4 regions of the Sphaerisporangium sp. NBC_01403 genome follow, and region 2 is predicted to be linked to each of the others. Evidence: predicted binding sites of a transcription regulator. Region 2 holds the regulator's gene; each other region holds the start of a gene.
The links. The regulator HrcA, encoded in region 2, represses chaperone genes, less so after heat shock. The targets are predictions, from matches to a motif close to TTGGCACTCTCNNNNNGAGAGTGCCAA.
Positions count from the first base shown of each region.

Region 1: OG589_RS33050 (FmdB family zinc ribbon protein) is a predicted target of HrcA. The motif match lies at 1,749-1,775, and genes of this name have one in related genera.
Region 3: groES (co-chaperone GroES) is a predicted target of HrcA. The motif match lies at 1,631-1,657, and genes of this name have one in related genera.
Region 4: groL (chaperonin GroEL) is a predicted target of HrcA. The motif match lies at 1,561-1,587, and genes of this name have one in related genera.

Region 1 covers NZ_CP109534.1:7,399,887-7,402,955, reverse strand. Annotated here, with positions in the region: gene OG589_RS33055 (S-methyl-5'-thioadenosine phosphorylase) at 175-981, opposite strand; gene OG589_RS33050 (FmdB family zinc ribbon protein) at 1,354-1,704, opposite strand; gene OG589_RS33045 (potassium/proton antiporter) at 2,049-3,069, opposite strand, start outside.
Region 2 covers NZ_CP109534.1:5,736,191-5,739,259, forward strand. Annotated here, with positions in the region: gene dnaJ (molecular chaperone DnaJ) at 1-871, opposite strand, end outside; gene hrcA (heat-inducible transcriptional repressor HrcA) at 872-1,882, opposite strand; gene OG589_RS25550 (hypothetical protein) at 2,067-3,059, shown strand.
Region 3 covers NZ_CP109534.1:9,445,457-9,448,525, forward strand. Annotated here, with positions in the region: gene OG589_RS42775 (hypothetical protein) at 1-58, opposite strand, end outside; gene OG589_RS42780 (THUMP-like domain-containing protein) at 263-1,447, opposite strand; gene groES (co-chaperone GroES) at 1,749-2,063, shown strand; gene groL (chaperonin GroEL) at 2,173-3,069, shown strand, end outside.
Region 4 covers NZ_CP109534.1:2,806,935-2,810,003, reverse strand. Annotated here, with positions in the region: gene groL (chaperonin GroEL) at 1-1,449, opposite strand, end outside; gene OG589_RS12660 (TetR/AcrR family transcriptional regulator) at 1,666-2,280, shown strand; partial or broken gene OG589_RS12655 (alpha/beta hydrolase fold domain-containing protein) at 2,355-2,483, opposite strand; gene OG589_RS12650 (putative quinol monooxygenase) at 2,525-2,830, opposite strand; gene OG589_RS12645 (AraC family transcriptional regulator N-terminal domain-containing protein) at 2,987-3,069, shown strand, end outside.

The sequences.
Region 1 (3,069 bases), 1.7 Mb from region 2:
GGGCGCGCCAGAGAAAGGCTTGGGGCTGATGCGCATAGCGAGGCGGGGTCAGGGTGGTGGTTTCGCGGGGCGTGGGATCGAGAGCGCTGGGCTGGGAGCCCAGGGGGTCAGTTTGCTGGAGTTGGGGGGTGGAGCTTGAGGGCCGTAGTTCGTTGAGTCGGGGGTGTGGAGGGGTCAGGGGAGTTCGAAGGGGAGGTTGATGCCGTTCAGCACGTCGCCGCAGGGGCAGGTGCGCTCCGTCGGGAGATCCTTGACCACCGAGCCGACGAGGGCTCGCATGCGCTCGCTGTTGGCCGCGAAGAAGGCGAAGACTTCATCCTGGGTGACGCCCTCACCCGTGTCGACGCCGGCGTCGTGATCGGTGACGAGGGCCAACGTCGTGTAGCAGAGGGCCAGTTCACGGGCGAGAACGGCCTCTGGGTAGCCCGTCATGCCGACGATCGACCAGCCGTTGGAGGTGAACCAGCGTGACTCCGCCCTGGTGGAGAAGCGGGGGCCTTCGATGACGACGAGAGTGCCGCCGTCGACGGCATCCCAGCCGTCGGACTCAGCCTTCGAACAGGACAGAGCCCTGCCGACGGGGCAGTAAGGATCGGCGAACGGGACGTGGACCGCGCCGTTCGCGTCGTAATAGGTCTGCACCCGGCCCGATGTGCGATCGACGAGCTGGTCAGGGATCACAAGGGTGCCCGGGCCGTACCGCACCTGGAGAGACCCGACGGCGCTCGGTGCCAGCACCTGGCGCACGCCGAGGGAGCGAAGCGCCCAGAGGTTCGCCCGATAGGGAATGCGATGGGGAGGAAACCGGTGGTCGCGGCCGTGGCGGGGCACGAACGCCACTGAGCGCGAGCCGATGTGGCCCACAGTGATGGTGTCGCTCGGAGGCCCGTACGGCGTGGCGACGTCGATCTCTTCGGCATCATCGAGGAGGGAGTAGAACCCTGACCCGCCGATGACCCCGATGTCCGCTCTCATGACCATGGCGCAGACACTAGCGCCCCAGGCCCGGGCAGAAGAGATCAGAGTCGAGACCTGTGGATAACCCTGGCCGTGAGATCGCCGGTGGGGCGGAAGTCGTGGTGCGTTGCGATGGGGGAGGCCGGGCCGCTAGAACGCCCCTGTGACCGGCTTCTTGGAGCACGGCGTGGCCGCGTGCGGTTCTGCGAGCCACTTGCAACGACCAGTCATGCCGCGACGGAAGGGCCGGTGGCAAGGTGCAGGCGGTCGGTTTGATGGTGTCGCGTCCGGCTTGCGCTGTGAAGAGGGCAACGCCACTACGGCCTGTGCATGGGAGAAGGCAGGCGTCCAAGCGAGGTTGTACGGCCTGCGGGAGCCGTACAACCCAGGGCGTCGTCAGGCTGCCGAGCTGCTCGCGGGCGCCGAAGAACTCGCCGAGGCGGGCTCCTTCTTGGTGGAGGTGGTGGTTCCGGAGTCGGAGCCGCCGGAGTCCCCGGAGCTGCTGGAACCAGAGGAAACCGAGGCACCAGAAGAAGCGGCGGAACCGCTGGACGTCGAGCTTCCGGTGGACGAGCGGTTGTCCGTCCGATAGAAGCCGGAGCCCTTGAAGACGATGCCGACGGCCGAGAACACCTTGCGCAGTTGGCCCTCGCAGCTCGGGCATGTGGTCAGCGCGTCGTCGCTGAATCTCTGGACGACCTCGAGCCCTTCACCGCAAGCGGTACAGGCGTACTGGTAGGTGGGCACGCACTCCTCCTCGTATGACTCACGCCGAGTATGACTCACGCAGACTGGCACTCTACCGATGCGACTGCTAATGGTACGCAGCCGATTAGGCTAAACGCCACCCAGGCAGGTTCTAATCCCCGTCACAAGCTCTGTGGGGTGCCCCGTAAAGGCTCTGCGGAAGCGATGCGGAAGCGAGCCGGCGGGCTGTGACGAGCGCGGCTCCGTACCTGGTCGTGAGATCCATCGGGCCTGGAGCCTCCGAGCGGGGCACGGCGAGGCGACGAGACCGAACTGGGGCTGGCAGCCTGGTCGAGCTGGGGCCGAAGTCAGGGGACCAGAGGGCCGGTGACGTCGGCTCAGGGTCACTCGCCGCGTTCGCCGTACCAGCCGGCGAGTTTGCCCCGGCGGCTCACCGCTCGGAGGCGGCGTTCGACGGTCTGCCTGTATGCGGCCGTGGTGACGACCAGGAGCTGGTCCTCGGCTCGGAGGCGCGTGGAGCCCTCGGGGACGAAGGAGCGGCCCTCGCGTACGACCATCGTGACGGCCGCGTCCGAGGGCAGGCGGAGCTCGAAGATCTCTACTCCGTGCAGCCCTGAGCCCGGCGGGATGGTGATCTGAAGGAGGTCGGCGTTGAGCTCTTCGAGCGGAGCCGCCTCGACACCCAGGTCACGGGCCTCGTCGAGCGCGTTGACCCGCAGGATCCGCGCGAGGTACGGCAGCGTCGGCCCCTGCACCATCGTGAAAACGATCACGATGACGAAGACCTCGTTGAACACCCCCTTGGCACCGATGAGCCCGGTGGCCCACGGGATGGTGGCGAGCACGATGGGCACCGCCCCCCGCAGTCCCGCCCAGGACAGGAACGCCTGTTCGCGCCAGGAGAGCTGGTCCACCCGCGCCAGCCGTACGATCAGGGCGGAGACCACGACGGACAGGGGCCTGGCGAACAGCAGCAGGGCGAGGCCGGCGATCAGGCCGGGCACGACGGCCGTGGGCAGCTCGTGCGGGCTGGCGAGTATGCCGAGCATGACGAACAGGCCGATCTGCGCCAGCCACGCGGCCCCCTCGGCGAAGCCCCGGGTCGCCGCCCGGTGCGGCAGCCGCGTGTTGCCGAGGACGAGCGTGGCGAGGTACACCGCGAGGAAGCCGCTTCCGTGCAGCAGCGCCGCGCCGCTGTAAGCGATGAACGCGAGGGCGAGCACGGCGATGGGGTAGAGACCGGACGACGGCAGAGCCACCCTGCGCAGCGCGTATCCCCCGAGGGGGCCGACCGCGAGGCCCACCGCGCACCCGACCGCGAGCTCGAAGAACGCGTCGAAGACGACGTGCCCCACGCTCGGCAGGGGTGTGTTCACCTGACTCAACATGGCGACGACGATGACC
Region 2 (3,069 bases):
CGAGCGTCTCCACGGTCAAGATCGTGCCGAGCGCCGCCGCCGTCATCGGGATCTGCACCGTGCAGTGCAGGTCGTCGCCACGCCGCTCGAAGATCTCGTGCGGCCGCTCGACGATCTCCAGGAACAGGTCTCCGGGCGGGCCGCCGCCGGGGCCGACCTCGCCCTCTCCGGCGAGCTGGATGTGGGTGCCGTCCTCGACGCCCGCCGGGATGCGGACCTTGATCGTGCGGCGGGTGCGCACCCGCCCGTCGCCTGAGCACTCCTGGCAGGGGTGCTGGATGATCGAGCCGAACCCGCCGCACTGGGGGCAGGGACGAGCGGTCATCACCTGGCCGAGGAACGACCGGGTGACCTGCGAGATCTCGCCACGGCCGTGGCACATGTCACAGGTGTCGGGATGGGTGCCGGACGCGGCGCCCGACCCCTGGCAGACCTCACACAGCACGGCGGTGTCGACCACCAGCTCGCGCGTGGTGCCGAACGCAGACTCGGCCAGGTCCAGCTCGACGCGGATCGTCGCGTTGCGCCCGCGCCTCGCCCGGGACCTCGGCCCCCGGGCTCCGCCACCGCCGCCGAAGAAGGCGTCCATGATGTCGCTGAACGGGAAGCCCGCGCCGAAGCCGGCCGCACCGGCCCCCGGACCGCCGGCACTGCCGCCGAAGGGGTCGGCTCCGAGATCGAACATCTGGCGCTTGCTCGGGTCCGACAGGACCTCGTACGCCTGGTTGATCTCCTTGAAGCGCTCCTGCGTCTCGGGATCGGGGTTGATGTCGGGATGAAGCTCGCGGGCGAGGCGGCGATACGCCTTCTTGATCTCGTCCTGGCTCGCGTCACGGCGGACCCCGAGGATGCCGTAATAGTCGCGGGCCACCTAGGACCCCGCCAGGATCTGGCCGACATAGCGTGCCACTGCGCGCACCGCTCCCATAGTCACCGGGTAGTCCATTCGCGTCGGGCCCAGCACTCCGAGCCGAGCCAGTTCATTGTCGCCCGAACCGTATCCGGCGGCGACGATCGAGGTGCCGTGAAGCCCGGAGTAGGGATTCTCCGAGCCGATCCGCACCGTGAGCGCGGCCGAGTCGCTCGCCTCGCCGAGCAGCCGCATCAGCACGACCTGCTCCTCAAGCGCCTCGAGGACCTCGCGGAGGCCGACGCTGATGTCGCCCGCGAGGTTGGCCGCCCCGGCGAAGACGATCTTCTCGTCATGCCGGTCGACCAGGGTTTCCAGGAGAACGGACAGGATGGTGGTCGCCACGGGCCGGTCCTCTTCGGGAAGCCGGTCGTGCAGGTCGGCCACCGTCTCGGGCACGCGGTTGAGGCGGCATCCGTCGAGGCAGGCGTTGAGCACCGCCCGCAGATGCGCGATCCGGTCGTCCTCCACCACATTGGGAAGGTCGACGACCCGCTGCTCGACCCGCCCGGTGTTGGTGATCAGCACCAGCATGATCCGCCGCTCGGCCAGCGGCACGAGCTCGACGTGCCGGACCGTGGAACGGATCAGCGATGGATACTGCACCACGGCGACCTGCCGAGTCAACTGCGCGAGCAGCCGCACCGTGCGGGTCACGACGTCGTCGAGGTCGACGGCGCCCGCCAGGAAGGTCTCGATCGCCCGGCGCTCGGCGCCGGACAGCGGCTTGATCTGGGACAGCCGGTCGACGAACAACCGGTAGCCCTTGTCGGTGGGCACGCGGCCCGCGCTGGTGTGGGGTTGTGTGATGTAGCCCTGCTCCTCGAGCACGGCCATGTCGTTGCGCACGGTGGCCGGAGAGACCCCCAAATTGTGCCGCTCCGCGAGCGCTTTCGACCCGACCGGCTCGTTGGTGGACACGTAGTCCTCGACAACGGCGCGCAGAACTGCGAGCTTACGCTCATCGAGCAACGTGCTCACCTCCCTGCCCTGCGTTCGTGCCTGCGTAAACGCCTGGTCTGGCACTCTGTGTTCCCGAGTGCCAAGTGTACGGCTCCGGCCGACAGGGTGCGATAACCCATCCGTACGACCTCGCCCAGCCAGCGGCAAGCCACTTGCTATCCGTCGGCAAGTCGGGTGATCCAGACTCTCCCCCATGAGTGAGAACGACCCCCGGCTGAACGACGCGACGACCCGGCTTCCGCGTCACAACTCCCCTGGCGAGCATGCTCCCCTGCCCGGCTCGCCGTCCGGAGGCGCGCCCGCCGGCGGCGCCCCTTCCTATGGTGGTTCCCCCGCCTACGGCAACACCCCCAGCGCGCCCCCGTACGGCACCCCGGCCGCCCCCTCCTACGGCACGCCCTCGGGCGGTCCCGCCTACGGCGCCCCCTCCGGCGGCCAGGGATACGGCAACCCCCAAGGCGGCCAGGCCGGCCAGGGGTACGGCAACCCCCAGGGCGGCCCTTCCTACGGCCCCTCGTACGGCACGCCCCCTCCCCCGCCGCCCGGCTCGGCCCGGCCGTACGGTTCCCCCGCGCACTCCGCACCCGGCCCCGTACGGCCGCGCGTGCTGTGGATCGTGCTGGCCTGGCTCATCGCGGTCGTCTGCTTCGTGGTAGGGGTCGCGGGTTTCGCCGGGGGGCTGTTCAAGACCATCAACGACGCGGCGCCGACGCAGACCTTCAAGAGCGGCGGCAGCGTGGCCGCCGCGCTCGACCCGAAGGACAAGCCCGTCCTGTACGCCTCGGCGTCCGGGCCCACCAACGTCACCTGCTCCGCGTTGGACGCCGCGGGTCAGAAGGCCACCCTCACCCAGCCGACGTCCTCGCAGACCGTCACGGCTGACGGACGGAAGTGGGAGCTGCTGTTCAACATCGGCGTCCCGGCCGCCGGCACGTACAACATCAGGTGCAAGGCCGAGGAGGGCAAGGACGCGCTCTTCGGCGTCGGCAAGTCGCTGACCGCCAGCCCGGGCGCGCTGGCCGGTGGAGTGGCCTCGCTGATCCTCATCCCGCTGGCCGGGTTCGTGCTCGCGGTCGTCACCACGATCGTCGTGCTGGTCCGGCGCAGCCGCGAGCGCAAGCGCCGGGCGGCCGCCTCCGCCTCCTACGGTGGCGCGTGGCCGCAGGGCACGCCGCCCGGAGCGTGATCTTTGCTAG
Region 3 (3,069 bases), 3.7 Mb from region 2:
GGTCGGAGATGGCGGTCTGGCTTCCCGCCTGGAGGAGGGTGTGGTTGGAGTGATCCACCGAAAGCTCCTTCACTCGCGGGCGGTCGGCCGCACTGCGGTGGGATTGGTCCGGTTGTCTGGCGTGACGAATAAGGCGGGTCAGCCATCGATCAGGCGAAACTCCCGCGCTGGCCAACTGTAGTCGCTCGGCACGCGACTTTCTGGGCCGACTTTAAAACTTCGTGATTATCGGTGGATTGCCCGGATTGGCCATTTGCGCAGGTCAGGCGGGTTCGCAAATGAGTGCGAAAGGTCGCTCGCCGATGCGGGTAAGAGCCACGACGCACGATTTATCCCCAGAAAGTCGCAAATCTTTCCTCAGGCGCTCCAGGTCGACGGCGGAGCCGCGTTTCTTCAGGGTGACCGCGCCGATGTGGCGCTCGCGAAGGGCCGTGCGCAGGCGCTTCAGCGAGAACGGCATCGTCTCCAGGACCTCGTAGCGCGAGGCCCACGGCGTGACGGCCGCGGTGTCGCCCGTGATGTAGGCGATCTGCGGGTCGAGCAGGTGGCCGTTCACCAGCGCCGCCACCTCGGCGACCAGATGCGACCGGATCGCGGCGCCGTCCGGCTCGTACAGGTATCTGGCCACCGGCCCCTGCTTCGCCTGCCCGAGTGACAGGTCGGGGGTCAGCGTCTCGCCTGAGGGCAGCATCGTGGCCCTGCGGCCGAGGTCGCCTGCCGACGGCTGCGCGAGGGCGCCGGTCCACAGGACGGCCTCCTTGACCTCGCCGCGGTAGGAGACCCATTCGGCCTCCGCGCCCGGCGGGATCAGCTCGTACGGGATGCCGGGCGCGACCTTCAGGCACGCGGCCCGTGCCCGTGCCACCAGGCCGAGGACCGCGGGCCACGGCGGGGAGTACGCCATGGGGTCGAAGACGCGCCTGCCGGTGGACCGCCTGGCGGGGTCGGCGAACAGCACGTCGTACGCCTCCGGCTCGACCTCGGCCGCATCGGCCGTACGGACCGTGACGCGGTCGCCGAGCCCCAGTGCCACGGCGTTGGCCCGTGCCACCTCCACGGTGAGCGGATCGAGGTCCACGGCGTCGACCTCGCACCCGGCGCGCGCCATCTCGATCAGGTCGCCGCCGATGCCGCAGCAGGCGTCGGCCACCCGCGTGCCCGGCGGGAGCCTGCGGGCGCGGTGGGCGGCCACCTCGGCGCGGGTCGCCTGCTCCAGGCCGTCGGGGGTGAAGTACATGCGGGACGCGTCGGGGCCGAACTTGACCGCGCCGCGCGCCCGCAGCCGCGCCTGGGTGAGCGCGGCGGAGGTCAGCGAGGCGTCGTAGGTCTTCCTGAGCCGGCTCGCTGCCACCACCGGGTCGGCGCCGTCGGCCACCGCCCCCACGGCGTCGCCGAGGGCCTTCTGCCCGCGTGGGGTCAGCAACTCGCGGAAGGCGTCGAGGTCCACGTCTCCCGACGCTACCGCGTGCCGGAGGGTCTCGGACGAGGAGTCGGCAACCTGGCGGACCGGGTGTCCAGAGCGGACATTTCGGGCGACTCTCGCTTTGGCCGGGGCAGGTATCGCTCCCGGACTGACCAGGGACGGCCTGTCCGTGTTGACTGAGTCGGCGGCCTTGCATACTGTTCAGTGTTGGCACTCGCCTAGTGAGAGTGCCAAGTCAAAATGCGACGAGGCAGGTCTGACACCCGCGACGGCAGGCCGCTGGTCGCCTCTTCAGCTCATCAAAACAATCTGAAGGGGAGGTCCGATCGTGACGACCGCCACCAAGGTTCCCGTTAAGCCGCTCGGCGACCGCATCGTGGTCCAGCCGCTTGAAGCCGAGCAGACGACCGCTTCCGGTCTGGTCATCCCGGACACCGCCAAGGAGAAGCCGCAAGAGGGCAAGGTCCTCGCGGTGGGCCCCGGCAACTGGGACGAAGACGGCGAGAAGCGGATTCCGCTCGACGTCAAGGAAGGGGACATCGTCCTCTACAGCAAGTACGGCGGCACCGAGGTCAAGTACGGCGGCGAGGAGTACCTCGTTCTCTCCGCCCGCGACGTTCTCGCGATCATCGAGAAGTAAAGCCCCGGGCGCGCAAGCGACCATCAGTACGGAGCCTTACAAAAAATGCGTGTCAAGCCCCGGGCGCTTCGGCTGAAGGCCCGGGGCTCTGATGCTGAGAGGACCTTAAATGCCGAAGACCCTGGAGTTCGAGGAGGACGCGCGTCGCGCTCTCGAGCGTGGCGTGAACGCCCTCGCGGACGCCGTCAAGGTGACCCTCGGGCCGCGCGGCCGGAACGTCGTCATCGACAAGAAGTTCGGTGCGCCGACCATCACCAACGATGGCGTGACCATCGCCCGTGAGGTCGAGCTCGAGAAGCCGTACGAGAACCTCGGCGCCCAGCTCGCCAAGGAAGTCGCCACCAAGACCAACGACGTCGCCGGTGACGGCACCACCACCGCGACCGTGCTCGCCCAGGCGATGGTCCGCGAGGGCCTGCGCAACGTCGCCGCCGGCGCCTCGCCGCTGTCGCTCAAGCGCGGCATCGACCTGGCCGCCCGCGCGGTCAGCGACCGCCTGCTGGAGCTCGCCCGTCCCGTCGAGGACAAGAAGGAGATCGCCAACGTAGCGACGATCTCCGCCCAGGACGCCAAGATCGGCGAGCTGATCGCCGAGGCGTTCGACAAGGTGGGCAAGGACGGCGTCATCACCGTCGAAGAGTCCAACACCATGGGCCTGGAGCTTGAGTTCACCGAAGGACTCCAGTTCGACAAGGGCTACCTGTCGCCGTACATGGTGACCGACCCCGAGCGCATGGAGGCGGTCCTCGAGGACGCCTACGTCCTGCTGAACCAGGGCAAGATCTCCTCCATCGCGGAGTTCCTCCCGCTGCTGGAGAAGGTCGCCCAGACCAAGAAGCCGCTCTTCGTGGTGGCGGAGGACGTCGAGGGCGAGGCCCTGGCCGTCCTGGTCACCAACAAGATCCGCGGCACGTTCACCTCGGTGGCCGTCAAGGCTCCCGGCTTCGGTGACCGCCGCAAGGCCATGCTGCAGGACATCGCGATCCTGACCGGCGGCCAGCTGATC
Region 4 (3,069 bases), 2.9 Mb from region 2:
CTCGCCGGTCGCGGCGTTGAGGCCGAAGCCCACCTCGATGTTGCGCACGCGCTCGACCACGACGCCGCCCTCGAGGCCGGCGTTGATGGCGATCTGCTTCAGCGGCTCCTCGAGCGCCTTGCGGACGATCGCGGCACCGGTGGCCTCGTCGTTGAACAGCTCCAGCTTGTCGAACGCCTTGGCGCCCGCCTGCAGCAGAGCCACGCCACCGCCGGGCACGATGCCCTCCTCGACGGCCGCCTTCGCGTTGCGAACGGCGTCCTCGATGCGGTGCTTGCGCTCCTTGAGCTCGACCTCGGTCGCCGCGCCGGCCTTGATGACGGCGACGCCGCCGGCCAGCTTGGCGAGGCGCTCCTGGAGCTTCTCGCGGTCGTAGTCGGAGTCGGTGTTCTCGATCTCGGCGCGGATCTGGTTGACCCGGCCGGAGATCTGCTCGGGGTCGCCGGCGCCGTCGACGATGGTGGTCTCATCCTTGGTGATGATGACCTGGCGCGCGCGACCGAGCAGGTCGAGCGTGGCCGTCTCCAGCTTGAGGCCGACGTCCTCGCTGATGACCTGGCCACCGGTGAGGATGGCGATGTCACCGAGCATGGCCTTACGGCGGTCGCCGAAGCCAGGGGCCTTGACGGCGACCGACCGGAAGACGCCCTTCATCTTGTTGACGATCAGGGTGGCCAGAGCCTCGCCCTCGACGTCCTCGGCGATGACCAGCAGTGACTTGCCGGCCTGCACGACCTTGTCGAGCAGCGGAAGCACGTCCCTGTTGGCGGAGACCTTGCCGCCCACGATCAGGACGTACGGATCGTCCAGGACCGCTTCGAGCCGGTCGGAGTCGGTGATGAAGAGCGGCGCGATGTAGCCCTTGTCGAAGCGCATGCCCTCGGTGAGCTCGAGCTCCAGGCCAAAGGCGTTGCTCTCCTCGACGGTGATGACGCCTTCCTTGCCGACCTTGTCCATCGCCTCGGCGATCATCTCGCCGATCTGGGTGTCGCCGGCGGAGATGGAGGCGGTGGAAGCGATCTGCTCCTTGGTCTCCACGTCCTTCGCGAGCTTCGAGAGCTCCTCGCTGACGCGCTCGACGGCGACTTCGATGCCCTTCTTCAGGGACATCGGGTTGGCGCCGGCGGCGACGTTGCGCAGGCCCTCGCGTACCAGCGCCTGGGCGAGCACGGTGGCGGTGGTGGTGCCGTCACCCGCGACGTCGTCGGTCTTCTTCGCGACCTCCTTGACGAGCTCGGCCCCGATCTTCTCCCAGGGGTCCTCGAGCTCGATCTCCTTGGCGATCGAGACGCCGTCGTTGGTGATCGTGGGAGCGCCCCACTTCTTCTCCAGCACGACGTTGCGGCCCTTGGGACCCAAGGTCACCTTGACGGCATCGGCGAGCTGGTTCATCCCGCGCTCGAGACCGCGCCGGGCGTCCTCGTCGAACGCAATCATTTTCGAAGCCATTACTGCTCCTGCTCTTGATGGGGCTTGCCGGGACGGCGCCCGCGACGGACGGCCTGCCGGCGGGTGGATGACCCGCAGGCGGACCTCGCCGTCCCGGCACACGCCTTGCGGTTGGCACTCTCCAGGCGTGAGTGCCAGGCGTCCCAGCGCACTCTACCCACAACTTGCGTGGCACGCATATAGTGCGTGCCGCGCAATATCGGGTAGGGTCGGCCCATGAACGACGACGCTATGGACCTCCGGGCGCGCAACCGGCAGGCAACCCGGGAGGCGATCAGCCACGCCGCGCTGCGCCTGGCCATCGAGCAGGGCCCCAACGGGCTGGCCCTTGTGCGCGTCCACGACATCGCCACGGCCGCGGGAGTATCACCCCGCACCTACAACAACTACTTCTCCAGCAGGGAGGAGGCAGTCTGCGCCTTCCAGGCCGACCAGTCCAGGCGCGCGGGGCAGGCGCTGCGCTCCCGGCCCACCGGCGAGCCGCTGGACCAGGCCGTCATCGCGGCCATGATCGAGCTCTACACCGCCCCCGAGCCTGACAAGGCCGGCCTGCGCATGATCATGTCGACGCCGGAGTTGGAGGGCGAGGCGCTGAAGGCGTTCACCATGGCGGAGGGCCCGCTCGCCGAGGCGATCGGGGCGCGCACCGGCACCGACCCAGGACGCGACTTGTTCCCCGCCGTCATGGCCGCCGCGGTCGCCGGCGCCATCCGCGTGGCGGGGCGGCACTGGCTCGAACCCGGTAACACCGAATCCTTCGCCACCGTCCTGCGCAGTGCCCTGTCCTGCGTCATTCCCGCAGCGCCGCCCGAAGGCCCGCGGGGTCGGTGACCAGAACGCGCAGGCCCGGCGTTTGAGACATCGCCGAGCGGGAGGAACGGCTCAACCCTCAGCTCAGGACCCGGGCGAGCCAGTCGTTGCGCGTCCGGGGTGCCGCGGTCGCGCGCCATCAGTGTGAGTCCGGCGGCGAGGCCACCGCCGGCGCCGGCGCCCGCGACGACGATGCGGGCGGGATCGATGCCCAGGTCTGCCATCAGGCCGAATCGATGAAGGATTGACCTATTCACCAGCGATCTCAGAAGGCGGCCTTGCCGCCGACCGGCACCTCGTCGATGTACTGAGGCTCGCCGGCGAGCAGCGGCTGGAGCTTCGCGACCAGCGCCTTCGCCTCCTCGGTCGCGAAGAACCTGCCGTGGGCCTCTTCGCTGGTCCAGCCTTCGGTGACGTAGACGATGTCCCGGTCGCCGGCCGAGCGGCTGACCAGGAAGACAACGCAGTCCTCGTTCGGCAGGGACGGCGCGTTGAGCAGAAACTCGACCAGCTCGTCACCCTTTCCGGGCTGCGCGGTCATGGTGGCGTGAAAACCGTGGTTGACGGCCATGGGGGTATCTCCTCATTCGTGGAGCTGTAGTGCGCTCCTGGGATATCGACCAGCCCATGTAAGCATCGTGAACAGCGGAAATGCTAGAAAGATACTCCCGACCTCTTGCCTGATCCTATCGTTGCAGCGATTATCGGTTCGTGCTTCAATCGAATCATGGACCTTGATGAGCTGCGTACCTTGCTTGTCCGCCATGCCCGGCCCGACATGACCACCGCCATCGACGGTGTCCTGATCTC